DNA from 2 places in the Fictibacillus sp. 26RED30 genome. Region 2 is predicted to be linked to the other one. Evidence: riboswitches for the same ligand, from Rfam matches in the RefSeq annotation. Region 2 holds a riboswitch; the other holds the start of a gene.
The links. Region 2 has a riboswitch for glycine ahead of gcvT (glycine cleavage system aminomethyltransferase GcvT). Riboswitches for the same ligand answer to the same signal wherever they lie in the genome.

Region 1 (7,611 bases), on a different contig from region 2:
CTTCTCATCCTCATGTTTCTTCGAGGACAAGCATAAGATGGTAGAACAATTGACTGGGAAAGGAAAGCCTATCTATGATTTCATATCGAAAAATGCTGGGAGCCTCATTGTATGCCACCATGTCCATCAGCCTTTGGGGAATATCCTTTGTCTCGACTAAAGCGGTACTGGACAAGCTTGATCCCTTTACTCTTCTGGTCATCCGTTTTGGTATAGGTGCATTATTTTTATTAGTACTTATCCTTGTAAAAAAGGAACATTCCATAAAGCTGCCGATACAGTATATCCCTCACTTAATCGTATTAGGGATTCTTGGTGTTTTTCTTCATCAAGTTATTCAGGCAAGCGCGCTTTTATCCATTGATGCATCCTCTGCAGGCTGGCTCATTACGTTATCCCCGATTTTCACCGTCGTTCTTTCCATGGTCTTTCTGCATGAAAAGATGACATTTCCAAAGGCTATTGGAATTATTTTGGCCATTAGTGGTGTATTGCTGGTCACAACAGCAGGTGGAGACAGGTCATTAGGATTCTCGATCAACATCGGGTATCTACTGATGGTTCTCAGTACTTTAAATTGGGCCATTTATTCAGTTTTACTAAAAAGCCTAAAAGTGCCATTGCCTGCATTGGTACTCACCTTTTACATGAGTACTTTGGGACTTTTGCTTACTCTCCCATTCATCTTTCAGAACAAAAGCTGGGAAAAGCTTACTCTTCTAGATGGAGTAGAATGGGCTCATCTTATCTTCCTTGGAGTCTTTGTATCCGGTATTGCCTACTGGTACTGGGCAAAAGCATTAGAGGTGTTGGAGGCCACTCAAGTATCTGTTTTCTTATACCTTGAACCAGTCTCTACACTGATAGCAGCCGTGCTACTTCTACATGAAAAGGTTATTTATACCAGTATTCTAGGTGGAGCAATCATTATCCTTGGGGTCATTTTCGTAAATGGTCATCTCGTTGGACTGATAAATCGATGGAGTGCGAGGAGGTAGGGAAAGCAAAGGGACGGTTCTGCTGCTTCCTAACTTACAACTGTAAACACTAAAGGATTCACCTTTCTATCTAATTATAGAATAAGAAGCACGAGAACCGTGCCCGCGCCCCTAAACTAAAAAACTAAAAGATACGCGCTAATCAATAAAATAACTGAAACAAGCCAGAGATTTTAAAAAATCTCTGGCTTGTTCATCAGATAAATTCCATGTATCTATTTACAATTTCTCAGTAAAAGCAGCAAGATTTTCTAGCGTGGACCTTAGTCCAGTGTCGTGATCTTCCTTACGAATACCTTCTGGTACGTTTTCACAAACGATTGTAACATTAGTGCCTCCTGAAACATCTTCCAATATCCATTTCTGTATCATCTCACCCGAGAAAGCAGGATCTTCGGAATTGAAGTTAACAGATTGGACAATTCGCTGGTTTGGGACCAGCTCCAAAAATGTTCCTTCCGCCACATCGGTGTTATCCGACGTTTTGCCAAGAATCAACTCATCCAATTCATACGTTAGCGTCATTTTATAAGCTCCTCCTTCACGGCAATCATAGGTATCAATTTTACCCGACATCCCTTCAGGCGGAAGCCATTGAATTAGTGAATCCGGATTTATAATAGCTAGATAGACGATTTGAGGTGGAACTGAGATCACTTTTGAAGCAGTATCTGTTCTCCGATATCTTGACAAATTCACCCTAAAAACCTCCTTGTAATTAACTCTAAAGGAAAATTCGTCGCTTCCTGCTTATCACCTGCTTAAAGATGCTACTTATAAAATGTAAGATGTCTCTAAAGATCCAGATCACTGATGCATTCCAAATAACCAATCCTTTTATTTCAGCATAGGTTTTTTAAAAGCATACAAGAAAAATAATAAAATAAACCAAACGGGTGTCAGCAATAACGCCGGACGTGTAGCTTCTGCCACAAGTAAGACGATTAATATTAACCCGAACAAGGCGAGCACCACATAATTAATGAATGGAGCAAAAGGTGCTTTAAAAGCTGACTTTTTGTGCAAATCAGATCGTGTTTTACGGTATTTAATATGGCTGATCAAGATCACGCTCCACACCCAGATGAAGCAGATGGCACTTATTGTTGTTACGATGCCAAAAGCTTGCTCCGGAATCAACTTACTGAGGAGCGCTCCCACTGAAACAACAACAGTGGAAACCCAAAGGGCGTTTCCAGGTACAGCATTTTTCGTTAGTTTTTTGAAAGATCGAGGTGCCTGTTCACTCTTGCTTAACGTAAATAAAATGCGGCTCGTTGAGAACAAACCACTGTTACAAGCAGATGCCGCTGAAGTCAGTACAACAAAATTAATAATCCCAGCTGCAAGCGGAATCCCTATCAAACTGAACGTTTTAACGAACGGACTTTCCGTTGCGTTTAACTCTGTCCAAGGATTGATGCATAGCAATACAATCAATGCGCCAACGTAGAAAAAGAGAATCCGAAGTGGAATCTTATTGATCGCAGACGGAATATTCTTTCTCGGATCAGATGTTTCTGCTGCCGCTACACCGACCAATTCAACCCCGACAAACGCGAACACGACCATTTGGAACGAGAGTAGGAAACCAGTCACACCATTAGGAAACAAACCTCCATGATTCCACAGGTTGTCTAAGGAAACCGTTCCCGCATCCGTCTGGTAACCCATAATGAGTAGAACAACGCCTATCACAATTAACGCTAGAATCGTAATCACCTTGATTAATGCGAACCAAAACTCTAATTCACCGAAAAGCTTTACCGTTAATAGATTCAGCCCCAGTAAAAGAAGCAAACAGACAATCGCTGGAACCCACTGCGGTATGTCAAACCAATATTGAACATAAACACCGACCGCAATCACATCGGCCATCGCCGTCATAATCCAGCAGAACCAATACGTCCAGCCTGTGATGAAAGCAGCTCGCGGACCAAGATAGTCCTCCGCTATATCGGTAAACGACTCATAACCTGCGTTCGAAAGCAGCAGTTCCCCTAGCGCTCTCATCATGAAAAACAATGCGACCCCAACGATCAAATAAGCAAATATAACAGACGGCCCGGCAAGCTGAATCGCTTTTCCTGAACCTAAAAATAACCCCGTACCAATCGTTCCGCCAATAGCAATCAGCTGCACATGACGGTTAGCCAAATCCCTCTTCAACTCTTGCTGTGACACGTATGAATCCTCCTTCTAAGATGCAAATCAAACAAAAAAGAGACTGGAGGAATCTCCAATCTCTTGTACATTAGAATATGAAAAAAGCATTCACTGCGCTAGATATGACAGGCACAACAAAGTCAAAATTCGATACTCTTCTGTCCGTTTGCCTGAGATTGTGAACCCTTCGGCGCCGCTATTGAGGCGGTCTCTCCAGAAGCTGCTCCTGCTGTAGTACGACCTACAGCGATTATAGCTTGCTATCTATAAGTTTTTTAGTAGTTCTGAATATAATTTTCAATACTATTATGGAGTTGGGGTTTTGTCAAATGGTTATTCTTGTGTAGCAATAACTACCATTTAATTATGGTACGGTTTACCGTAACGTTGGATAGGGTAAAATAGATAAATAAAAAAGGTAGCGGGAAAAAGTAACGGGTTCAGTTTCTGGAGGGAAAATTGCTAATAGCAACATAAAAAAATAATAATTCGCAAACATTCTAACGATAATTAACAGTATAAACAGCAAGCAAAAACGCTCAGAAAGATTTTCCTGAGCGTTTTTATCGTATTATTTACTATTCTTCTTCAACTAAAGCACACAATATATAGTAATCAAAGAAATAATAAAAATTCTTAACCAACTATATTGGGGTTTATTCTTAATACTTCTGTTATTTTAATTAATGTCCATTTTTGTCCCAGTCTTCATACGAATCAAAATTATGATTAGGATCTACAAAGTCTCTTCCAGCTTCCATTAAGCTTCTAGCACATGCTTTGCAGAAAGACTCACCATCTACCAGTAATTCTGAATCGAGTTGATTTTTGGAGAATTCTCCTCCACACTCGTTACAAATATACTTTTTCATAAGTTTCCTCCTTTTCTAATATAAATAGTTAAACAAGCCTATCCTGTTTCTTTATCTGCATTTTAACATAAAATCCCATAAAACCTTTATGAAAAATAGAAATAGTCATAACTAACATCACAAATAGCAACGAAAATCACATAGGGACGATTTAGCACTTTAATTCCAAGTTGTACATAATTCTATGTACCTTTGTTAAAATGCTTGCTATTTACTATGTGAATTCAAGTGTAAAAATTTAATAAATGTTGTTATTTCAATGGAAATAGAGTTATGAAATAGTTGCTGCAAAAGCACGAGGGGAAAATGGAGCTGTCTATCGTCTCTATCAGTGTGGACAATACAAAAATAAAGGTCTCACTGTCTGCGAGGCAAATACAATAAATGCTGATAAAGCAGAAATGTATGTGATTGAGGAAATTAAGCGTGTAGTTATGGAACCCTATTTTATTGAAAAACTAGTAGGGAGAATGAACTCAGAACGTTCCAATGTAGAACGCCCTCTTCAAGAAGAAAAGAAACGCCTATTTTCTAACAAACAAAAAATAGAAAAACATATTGATAACCTTGTAACGATGATAATGGATGATCCAGATCTTCGAGACATCTATAGTAATAAACTGAAGGATCAGAAACAGCATCTTAATTCTATAGAGGAAAGAATTCTAACAGCAGATTCACAGCTAACAAACGTTAACACAGATCCGATCGATACAGAATCACTCAAGCACCTTCTTCAAAACCTTGATTCTGTTTTAGAGCATACAGATGCAGCAGAGAAAAAGGAACTCCTTGCCTTATTCATTAAAGATATTCAGATTTCAAAAGAAAAGGTTTCCTTTAAAAAAGGTCGCCAAATTAAAGCCATCAAATTAATGTTTGATTTTACAATTGATGCTCTTCAAGGGAGTACCGGTTCATTAGTAAATCAAATGGGTGAAATAAACTGTGTTGTTCCTGTGGATTTTTCATTTATGAACGATCTTTCTTATAAAGAAAATGCAATGAGGGAAGCACTCGCCTCCCTCAACCTTTTACCCTTATTTATGATACGGTTCCCCTCGATTAATCCGAAAAGCCCGATAAATCTGCTCAACCAACACCAACTTCATCAGCTGATGCGGATAGGTAATCTTTCCAAACGATATCTTCTCATTCGCCCGCTTCATAACAGCATCACTCAAGCCTAAAGAGCCTCCTATGACAAATGCCACTTTGCTTTTTCCATACGTTGCAAGCTGATCTAGGTTCTTAGCCAGATCTTCAGATGAAACAGCTTTTCCCTCGATTGCCATCGCAATCACATGCACATCTTGACCGATCTTTGCTAGAATTCTTTCACCTTCAGCATTTTTGACCATGACCATCTCTTGATCACTTAAGGTTTCAGGTGCTTTTTCATCAGGAACCTCGATAATTTCTACTTTTGCATAAGGTCCTAGTCGCTTTAAGTATTCATCAATACCTAGTTTTAAGTATTTTTCTTTTAATTTCCCTACGGAAATGATTGAAATATTCACTTGTTGAAAACTTCCTTTCAAATAAGTTATCCCCAGAACTTATCCACATATGCACAATTAGTGCTATATCTTGTAGGCGTTCATATGTTCGATACTTTATATGCACCTTTGTTATCACAGTATTCACAACCTGTTGATAACTCATCATTCTCTGTTAGTAACTCAACTACAGGAGGCGTTTCGAACTCATCCACAATGATGTCAATCGCAAGCTCAGCATGGTCTTTGCAGCAAATAATAACCAAATCTTTTCACTCCTAACTTATCCACAATCCTTCTTATTACACTAACGAATTTACAGCTGTGTGTAAACAATCCAATAAAATAAAGTTGTCCACATATGGAATCAACCATTAGATTTTTCTTAAATGGTAGGGGTATTTGTATTTCTTATCTTTTGTCTTTTATTTTCATTCTTCACCGTCAAGTTGATTGAAGTGTAAGGTGCGAGACTCCTGCGGGACAGGTGGGCAGGTGAGACACTTATACGTGAAACGTACGAATGTGGCTCACCGCCTGCCCCGCGGAAAGCGAGCAACCTGAAACAGAAATCAACTCACTCCCAAAAGACACCTTAGCACCAACAAACAAAAAAACAGGAGACCCTAAAGCCCCCTGTTCCCACTTTTATTGAGATTGATTACCACCGCTCAATTCAACTTTCACGGTCTTCTTCTTCCCATCACGATAGAACGTCACATCCACCTCATCACCAATCTTCGCTTTTGTATAAAGGAACTTACGAAGTGCGATTGGGTCTTTGATCTTCTCTCCACCCATCTCGACAATAACGTCCATTTCCTTAATACCTGCACGCGCTGCTGGTGAAGCTGACGTGATCTCCATAACAACGACACCTTCTTGCACGCTGTTTGGAATCTTCAGTGTCTGCTCACGTTGATACGTGTTCACTTGAGAAAGCGGAATGATGTTAACGCCTAAGAACGGTCTGCGTGTCTCACCATATTTCTCAAGGTCTTCGATGATCGGTTTTGCTACATCAGATGGAATAGCGAATCCGATTCCTTCTACTTCGTTCTGCGCGATTTTAGAAGAGTTGATCCCTATCACCTGACCGGAGATATTAATTAAAGCACCTCCGCTGTTACCGGGATTGATCGCTGCATCCGTTTGAATAACTTCAGCTTGCCAATCTGGGTTTCCGTCTTGATCCAGATCAACGGGAATCGAACGGTCCGCACTTGATACGATACCTTGTGTAACAGATCCAGGAAAGTTTCCTAGCGGGTTACCGATTGCGATTGCCGGTTCACCACGTTTTAAGTCACCTGACACGCCAAATTCCGCTACACTATCCACTTTGCTGCCATCGATTTCAACAACAGCTAAGTCCATGAGAGGATCTGTTCCACGTAAAGTACCTTTAAGCTTCGTGCCGTTGCTAAGTGTAATTTCGATCTGGTTCGCATCGGCAACAACGTGGTCATTTGTAACTACATACGCTTTGTTGCCTTCTTTTTTATAAATAACACCTGATCCTGTGCCCGCTGGCTGCTGGCTCCAAAAATCAGTCTGCTGAATGTTGATAACTTCCACTACCGCTCCAGATGCTTTATCAACCGCATCCGTTACATTCGTAGTGAGATCGACATCCACTTTTCGCTGTTCCACATTTTCGTCAGTACCTAACCCATTTTCCTCTTCGTTCGGAGGATACAGATTATCTGGCAAAAGACCAGCTCCTCCTAGTGCAGGTACTGTAAATAAGACAAGCAAGCCGCCTAGAATAGCTCCTAGCAACGCTGGTAGAAACTTTCCTCCGCGGTTTCCTTTTTGTCGAGATGGTGATTCATAATCATCATCGTAATAGCCCATATGCTCCTCACCGTTCCTTTCAACAATAAAATGGATGAATTCATAACCTAGTATAAGCAATTAGTCCTGAAATTATGGACATTTTGGGTTATTTTTCATAATTTCCCACACTTATTGTTATTTCCGGAAACGGCTTACTTTAAACAAGTAAGTATTTTAGACTAAAACCAATTTTGTTGGCTGACTCGCATCTGTATCGTGCAGAATAACTTGTTCACC
Region 2 (7,611 bases):
TCGCTCAAGAAAGCGATGTATCTCGTGCTGCTGCATGCTCTTCCCATCCTTTCTGTTTGATTCCGCCATCAAGGTTGATCAAGGAAGCAAGATTATCCATCTTAACGCGAATCTCACCTTCACTTTCAGACGTATTCATGATGTCTGCGATATGGCGTTCGATGTTCTTGATCTCAAATTTCGTTAAAATTTCATCGAGCTCCCCAATAACACTTTCAAATAGGTTGATCTTGTTATACAGCAAGTTTAAGATGTGTTCTTCAATCGTATTCTGAGTGGCGAAATTATAGATATGAACGTCACCTTGCTGACCGATCCGGTGGATACGTCCGATCCGCTGCTCAATCCTCATAGGGTTCCACGGAAGATCGTAGTTGATGATATGTTGACAGAACTGAAGGTTGATTCCTTCACCACCGGCTTCCGTTGCGATCAACACTTGTGCTCTTGTTCGAAAGAGTTGCGTCATCCAGTCCTTTTTACTTCGCTTAAATCCGCCTCGAAACGGTACAGAAGAGATGCCATGCTGCTGTAAAAACCACTGTAAATAAAGTTGTGTCGCACGATATTCTGTAAAAATGATAACCTTAGAATCAATCGATTGAATGAGTTCTAATGCTTTTAGAGCTTTAGAGTTTTGATCAACAAGTTCAATTTTTTTCATTAGCTCTAAGACTCGCTGCTCCATTAACGAGTTTGAAACATCCTTTTGAAGCATGTTTTTCAAAGTTAGAAAAACAGCTTCCCGCGAACTGCATGCTTCCCGCTGCAGAGTGACGATAGAAAATTTACTTCTGTCAAAGTAAGAGTCTTTTTTTAGTTGAGAGATTTCATCGTATAGGTCACGTTCTGTTTTTGATAATGTAATAGGAATGGTTTGAACAAGACGCTTCGGCCATTTCAGCCCAGTCTCTTCTCGGCGGTTACGGACCATCACCTTATTTACGAGCTGCTTCAGCTTTTCTTCATTTTTAAGTGAATATTTATCTTCTTTGTAATCTTTGTCAAAGTTCTCTCGGTTTCCTAGATGGCCAGGCTTTAATAAAGATACAAGATTAAAAATCTCCTCAACTCTGTTTTGTACGGGAGTTGCCGTTAATAATAAGCAGAACTTCTTTTTTAATAACTGTACAAATTCATAGTTTTTCGTTTTCTTGTTCTTTAATTTGTGTGCTTCATCGATGATAACTAGATCATAGTCTTGATTAAGAACGATGTCACGATGCGGTGCGCGTTTTGCCGTATCAATAGAAGATACCACTACATCGCATTGCTCCCATACATAAGCTTTTTTTTGAGCGATTGCAGGAATAAAAAACTTTTGATTCAACTCGTTCGTCCATTGAATTACGAGTGAAGCTGGAACGAGAATCAAAATTTTCTTAGCGAGCCGGCGTATCATGTACTCTTTTAGAATCAAACCTGCTTCAATCGTTTTTCCTAACCCTACTTCATCTGCCAAGATTGCTTTTCCGTTCATCTGTTCAATAACGGTAGTCGCAACGTCCAGCTGATGAGGCAAAAAAGTCATCTGTGGGAGGTGATCTGGAGCTTGAAGACCGAGAAAATCAGGAATTGCTAAGTGGTGTTCGGCTTCAAGAGCTAAGTTATATAATTCCCAATTGGCCCAAGGTCCATCTTCTTCCACACGCTTTAAAAAGTCATCATGCCATTCTCGCTGAAACTGAACGTCGATTTTCATAACGGATTTCCTTTCTTTAAAAAAGTTCGTTGCCATTCCTTTTGTAAAAATGATAGGATAATAATGTAGTAAACATAGTAATAGTATGTGCGACCTTGGACAATAACATACTCGCGAATGAAAGTAAGAGGAGAGACTGCGTTAGCGGCGCCGAAGGAGCAAACAATTGTGAAACTCTCAGGCAAAAAGACTCTTGCTAGACGCATCTCTGGAGAGTGCTTTTTAATAGATGAAAGCCACCAACGAAGAAACTCAAAAGATTTTTTTGAGAAACTTACAGGTTGCAGGACAGAGGATCCCATTTTTAAGGGGTCTTTCTGTCCTTTTTTTGTCCAGAAAAGTCCGAAAATTTTTAAGTATGAAAAAGGAGGAATTCACATGGCTACATTGTTACGAACACCGTTATTTGAGACGTACAAAGAACACGGTGGAAAAGTAATTGATTTTGGTGGTTGGGAGTTGCCTGTTCAGTTCTCAAGTATCAAAGAGGAACACGAAGCTGTTAGAACGAAAGCTGGTTTATTCGATGTATCTCACATGGGAGAATTTGATGTTCGAGGACCAAATGCCTTATCGTTTCTGCAATATACAATGACCAATGATGTTTCAAAACTTCAAAACGGCCAAGCGCAGTATACGGCTATGTGCTATGAAAACGGCGGTACAGTAGATGACCTTTTAATCTATAAAAGAGATGAAAACGATTACTTGCTCGTTGTGAATGCCTCAAATATTGAAAAAGATTTCGAATGGCTTATGAGCAAGAAGCCTGAAGGTGTAGAACTCGTGAATGTTTCTCCTGAATATGCGCAACTCGCTATTCAAGGGCCAAAAGCAGAAGGAATTCTTCAAAAACTTACGGATACAAATCTTTCTGAGATCGGATTCTTCCGTTTTAAAGAAGATGTTTCACTAGCGGGAATATCTGCTCTTGTGTCTCGAACTGGCTACACAGGAGAAGATGGCTTTGAGATCTATTTAAAAACGGAACATGCTGAAAAATTGTGGAGATCTGTTCTTGAAGCAGGTCAGGAAGATGGATTGCTCCCTGCAGGACTTGGTGCACGTGACACGTTGCGCTTTGAAGCAAAACTTGCGCTATACGGTCAAGAACTTACAAAAGAAATTACTCCGATAGAAGCTGGTATCGGATTCGCTGTAAAAACAGATAAAGAAGCAGATTTTATTGGAAAAGAAATTCTAGCAGATCAAAAGAAGAATGGCGCACCACGTAAGCTAGTTGGTATTGAAATGATCGATAAAGGTATACCGCGATCACATTATGAGGTATTTAAAGGTGATGTGAAGATCGGAGAAGTTACTACGGGGACACAGTCGCCAACATTGAAGAAGAATCTAGGACTTGCTCTTCTAGAAAAGGATTTCACGGAGCTTGGTACAGAGGTAGAAGTACAGATTCGTCAAAAACGTTTAAAAGCAAAAGTAGTCGCTTCACCATTTTATAAACGAGGAAAATAAGACATTTAAGGGGGAGAAACCATGACGTTCCGCTATTTGCCGATGACTGATCAAGACAAAAAGGAAATGCTTGAAACGATTGGAATCGAAACGACAGAAGATCTTTTTCAGGATATTCCGGAAGAAGTTCGATTTAATGGACGCTTACAAATCGAGGAAGCTTTGTCAGAACCTCAACTAGTTAAAGAGATGGGCCGCTTGGCTGCATTAAACAAGAATACAAAAGATCATGCTTCATTTCTAGGAGCAGGTGTGTATGATCATTACACTCCATCGATCGTGAACCATATGCTTCTTCGTTCAGAGTTCTACACGGCTTACACGCCATACCAGCCTGAGATCTCTCAAGGAGAACTTCAAGCAATCTTTGAATTTCAAACGATGATCTGTGAGTTGACAGGTATGGATGTTGCGAATTCTTCCATGTATGATGGTGGAACTTCACTTGCGGAGGCTGGATTATTATCAGCAGCTCAGACACGCAGAAAGAAAATCGTTGTATCCAAATCCGTACATCCCGAATCACGTGCCGTTTTGCACACGTATGCAAAAGGGCAGCATCTTGAAGTAGTAGAAGTGGATACAGAAGATGGTGTTACCTCATTAAATGCATTGCGTGCTGAAGTTGATGAACAGACAGCATGTGTGATCGTTCAATATCCGAACTTCTTCGGTCAGATCGAACCGTTAAAAGGCATAGAAGAAATCGTGCACAGCGCAAAAGGAATGTTTGTAGTTTCTTCAAATCCTTTGGCATTGGGCGCTTTAACTCCTCCTGGTAAGTTCGGCGCGGATATCGTAGTCGGTGATGCACAGCCGTTTGGGATCGCACAAGGTTTTGGTGGACCACACTGTGGATATTTTGCTGTAACAACAAAATTAATGCGTAAAGTCCCTGGCCGTTTGGTCGGTCAAACGGTTGATGAAGACGGGAAACGCGGATTCGTTCTTACTCTTCAAGCGAGAGAACAGCATATCAGACGTGATAAAGCGACGAGTAACATCTGTTCGAACCAAGCGCTTAATGCACTGGCTGCTTCTATTGCTATGACGGCACTTGGAAAACAAGGTGTAAAAGAAGTAGCGCACCAAAATATACAAAAAGCTCACTATGCGAAAAAAGTTCTTGAGGAAAAAGGATTCAAAACAGCTTTCACAGGACCTTTCTTTAACGAGTTTGTTATTGAGTTAAAATGTACAGCTAAAGAAGTAAATGCAAAATTATTAGAATCTGGTATCATCGGCGGATATGATTTGGGTCTTTCGTATTCAGAACTGAAGAACCATATGCTTCTAGCGGTTACCGAAATGAGAACTAAAGAAGAGATCGATCAGCTTGCAAATGTATTGGAGGGATTAGCATGCGTACAGAACATCAGTCATTAATTTTTGAATTGTCTAAACCAGGTCGAGTAGGGTACAGCATCCCTGAACTTGACGTTCCAGAGATTAACGTAGAATCTATCATCCCTTCCGATTATTTGCGTACGGAAGAAGCGGATCTTCCTGAAGTGTCAGAGCTTCAAATCGTTCGTCATTATACTGCATTATCTAATCGTAACCATGGTGTGGATTCTGGTTTCTATCCACTAGGTTCATGTACGATGAAATACAATCCCAAGATTAATGAAGATGTAGCACGATTCCCTGGATTCGCACATATCCACCCTCTCCAAGATGAAGAGACGGTGCAAGGTGCGATGGAGATGATGTACCGCTTGCAAACATCGCTTGCTGAGATCACAGGAATGGATGAAGTGACGCTTCAACCAGCAGCAGGTGCCCATGGTGAATGGACAGGTCTTATGATGATCCGTGCTTACCATGAAGCAAATGGTGACTTCAATCGTACAAAAGTAATCGTTCCTGATTCAGCACACGGAACGAATCCGGCGTCTGCAACGGTTGCTGGTTTTGAATCGATCACGGTGAAGTCCGATGAGCGCGGACTTGTTGATCTAGAAGATTTGAAACGAGTAGTCGATCAAGATGTTGCGGCTCTTATGCTTACAAATCCGAATACGCTTGGTCTTTTCGAAGAGCATATTCTAGAAATGGCAAAGATCGTCCATGAAGCTGGCGGAAAGCTATACTATGATGGAGCTAACGCAAATGCGATATTAGGATTTGCTCGACCTGGAGACATGGGCTTTGACGTTGTTCACTTAAATCTTCATAAGACATTTACAGGACCTCACGGTGGTGGTGGACCTGGATCAGGACCAGTAGGAGTTAAGGAAGATCTGATCCCATTCTTGCCAAAACCAGTTCTCGTTAAAGAGGACGATCTTTATAAGTTTGAATATGATCGCCCGCAATCGATCGGAAGAGTGAAGCCATTTTATGGTAACTTCGGCATTAATGTACGTGCGTTTACGTACATCATGACGATGGGGCCAGATGGTTTGAGACAAGTATCTGAGAATGCTGTATTAAATGCTAACTATATGATGCGCCGACTTGAGCCTCATTTCGATCTACCGTTTACGCAGCACTGTAAACATGAGTTCGTATTATCTGGACGCCGCCAGAAAAAACTTGGCGTGAGAACACTTGATATCGCAAAACGTCTCTTAGACTTTGGCTATCACCCGCCAACGATCTACTTCCCGTTAAGTGTAGAAGAAGCGATCATGATCGAGCCGACAGAAACGGAATCAAAAGAAACACTCGATGAATTTATCGAGAAGATGATTCAGATTTCCAAAGAAGCAGAAGAAACACCTGAATTGGTTCAAGAAGCTCCTCATACTACCGTTGTTAAACGACTGGATGAAGCAACAGCCGCAAGAAAGCCAATCTTAAAATATTCAAAACAAGTTTAAACATACAAAAAAGCAGCTCTGGAAATTTTCCTGAGCTGCTTTTAATATTAGTTTGATTTTACACGGCCAGTCCATTTGCGGAAGCCGCCATGTAGGTGATGAAGCTGGCCATATTTTTTCTTCTTAAGAAAATTGGCTGCACGAGCACTTCTGAATCCACTTTCACAATATAGATAAACAGGCTGATCGCTGCGCACTTCTTTTAAGCGCTGTCTCATTTGAGAAAGAGGAATGTTACGTGCTCCTAGGATATGTCCTTTTTTAAACTCTTCAGGCTCACGAACATCGATCAGTTGTGCTTTTCGATAACCTGCTTTAAACTCTTCCTCGTTTAATGTAGTTAAAAATCTCTTTTGATAAAGCCCCATACCAATTACATACGCCAATAAAGCTACTACAATACCTGCTAAAACTATCCATCCCATAACGCTTGCACTCCTTTAAACAATCTACCACAATTATAGCGGTGCGCGGCTCTATAGGCAAAAGAAAAATCTGACTTTAAGCGATTGTTTTGACACAATCGCCGAATTTGGTACACTAGTTACGAATGAATGGCAGGGAGACGAAAAACGTGGAAAAAGAAAACTGGTATTATATCGATTCTGGAAATTGCGAACCTGCAATTAATATGGCAATGGACGAAGCACTTCTAACTTGGCACAGTGAAGGAAAGATTCCACCTGTTATCCGCTTTTACGGATGGAATCCAGCTACATTATCCATTGGATACTTTCAAAAAGTAGAAAAAGAGATTAACCTTGATGCTGTAAAAAAATATGGACTGGGCTTTGTGAGGCGTCCAACAGGTGGTCGCGGAGTTCTTCATGATCAAGAACTCACATATAGCGTCATCGTATCTGAATCACACAAAGATATGCCACAAAGTGTAACCGAAGCTTATCGGGTGATCTCAGAAGGAATCAAAGAAGGGTTTCAAGGTTTAGGCTTAGATGCTTACTTCGCTGTTCCGAAAACAGAAGAAGAGCGTGAAGGGTTGAAGAATCCCCGGTCAGCAGTTTGCTTTGACGCTCCTTCGTGGTATGAATTAGTCGTAGAAGGAAGAAAAGTAGCGGGAAGTGCTCAAACGAGGCAAAAAGGTGTGATCCTGCAACACGGATCGATTCTTTTGGACCTAGATGAAGACAAACTGTTCGATCTGTTTAAGTATTCTAGCGACAGATTACGAGAAAGAATGCAAACCGCATTTAAGAAAAAAGCAGTAGCAGTCAATGCACTGCTGGATGTTCCTGTTACAATTGAAGACGCGAAGATTGCCTTTAAAAAAGGCTTCGAGGACGGTTTGAACGTAAATCTTGTACCATACACACTTACAGAAGATCAGTGGGCAGAGGTTGAACACATAGCCGAGACTCGTTATCGAAACGACGATTGGACGTTCAGACGATAATAGTAAAAAATCGAAATCTCAAAAAGAGATCTCGATTTTTTATTTTTGCTCTGTAAAGATCTGAAAAAAAGATGTCAAGATATTAATTTTTTTTGGAAAATAGCAGGAATTTTTGAAAACCAAGAGTTTGTACGGCTTTTCAAAACTACCAAATTATACAAATCTAGAATAAAGCCAATTCATTAATAAAATCA

Region 1: it holds a riboswitch for glycine, as region 2 does, so the genes downstream of both, IHV11_RS15635 (amino acid permease) here and gcvT (glycine cleavage system aminomethyltransferase GcvT) in region 2, are expected to answer to the same signal.

Annotation. Positions count from the first base shown of each region.
Region 1 covers NZ_JACZDV010000002.1:596,984-604,594, forward strand. Annotated here, with positions in the region: gene IHV11_RS15625 (DMT family transporter) at 75-998, shown strand; gene IHV11_RS15630 (SRPBCC family protein) at 1,218-1,697, opposite strand; gene IHV11_RS15635 (amino acid permease) at 1,836-3,182, opposite strand; glycine riboswitch at 3,313-3,391, opposite strand; gene IHV11_RS15640 (hypothetical protein) at 3,848-4,036, opposite strand; gene rlmH (23S rRNA (pseudouridine(1915)-N(3))-methyltransferase RlmH) at 5,077-5,556, opposite strand; gene IHV11_RS15650 (CxxH/CxxC protein) at 5,637-5,801, opposite strand; gene IHV11_RS15655 (S1C family serine protease) at 6,184-7,392, opposite strand; gene IHV11_RS15660 (MBL fold metallo-hydrolase) at 7,549-7,611, opposite strand, start outside.
Region 2 covers NZ_JACZDV010000001.1:986,838-994,448, forward strand. Annotated here, with positions in the region: gene IHV11_RS04970 (YqhG family protein) at 1-36, opposite strand, end outside; gene IHV11_RS04975 (DEAD/DEAH box helicase) at 5-1,702, opposite strand; glycine riboswitch at 1,820-1,905, shown strand; gene gcvT (glycine cleavage system aminomethyltransferase GcvT) at 2,081-3,181, shown strand; gene gcvPA (aminomethyl-transferring glycine dehydrogenase subunit GcvPA) at 3,203-4,567, shown strand; gene gcvPB (aminomethyl-transferring glycine dehydrogenase subunit GcvPB) at 4,543-6,006, shown strand; gene IHV11_RS04995 (rhodanese-like domain-containing protein) at 6,054-6,431, opposite strand; gene IHV11_RS05000 (lipoate--protein ligase family protein) at 6,581-7,417, shown strand.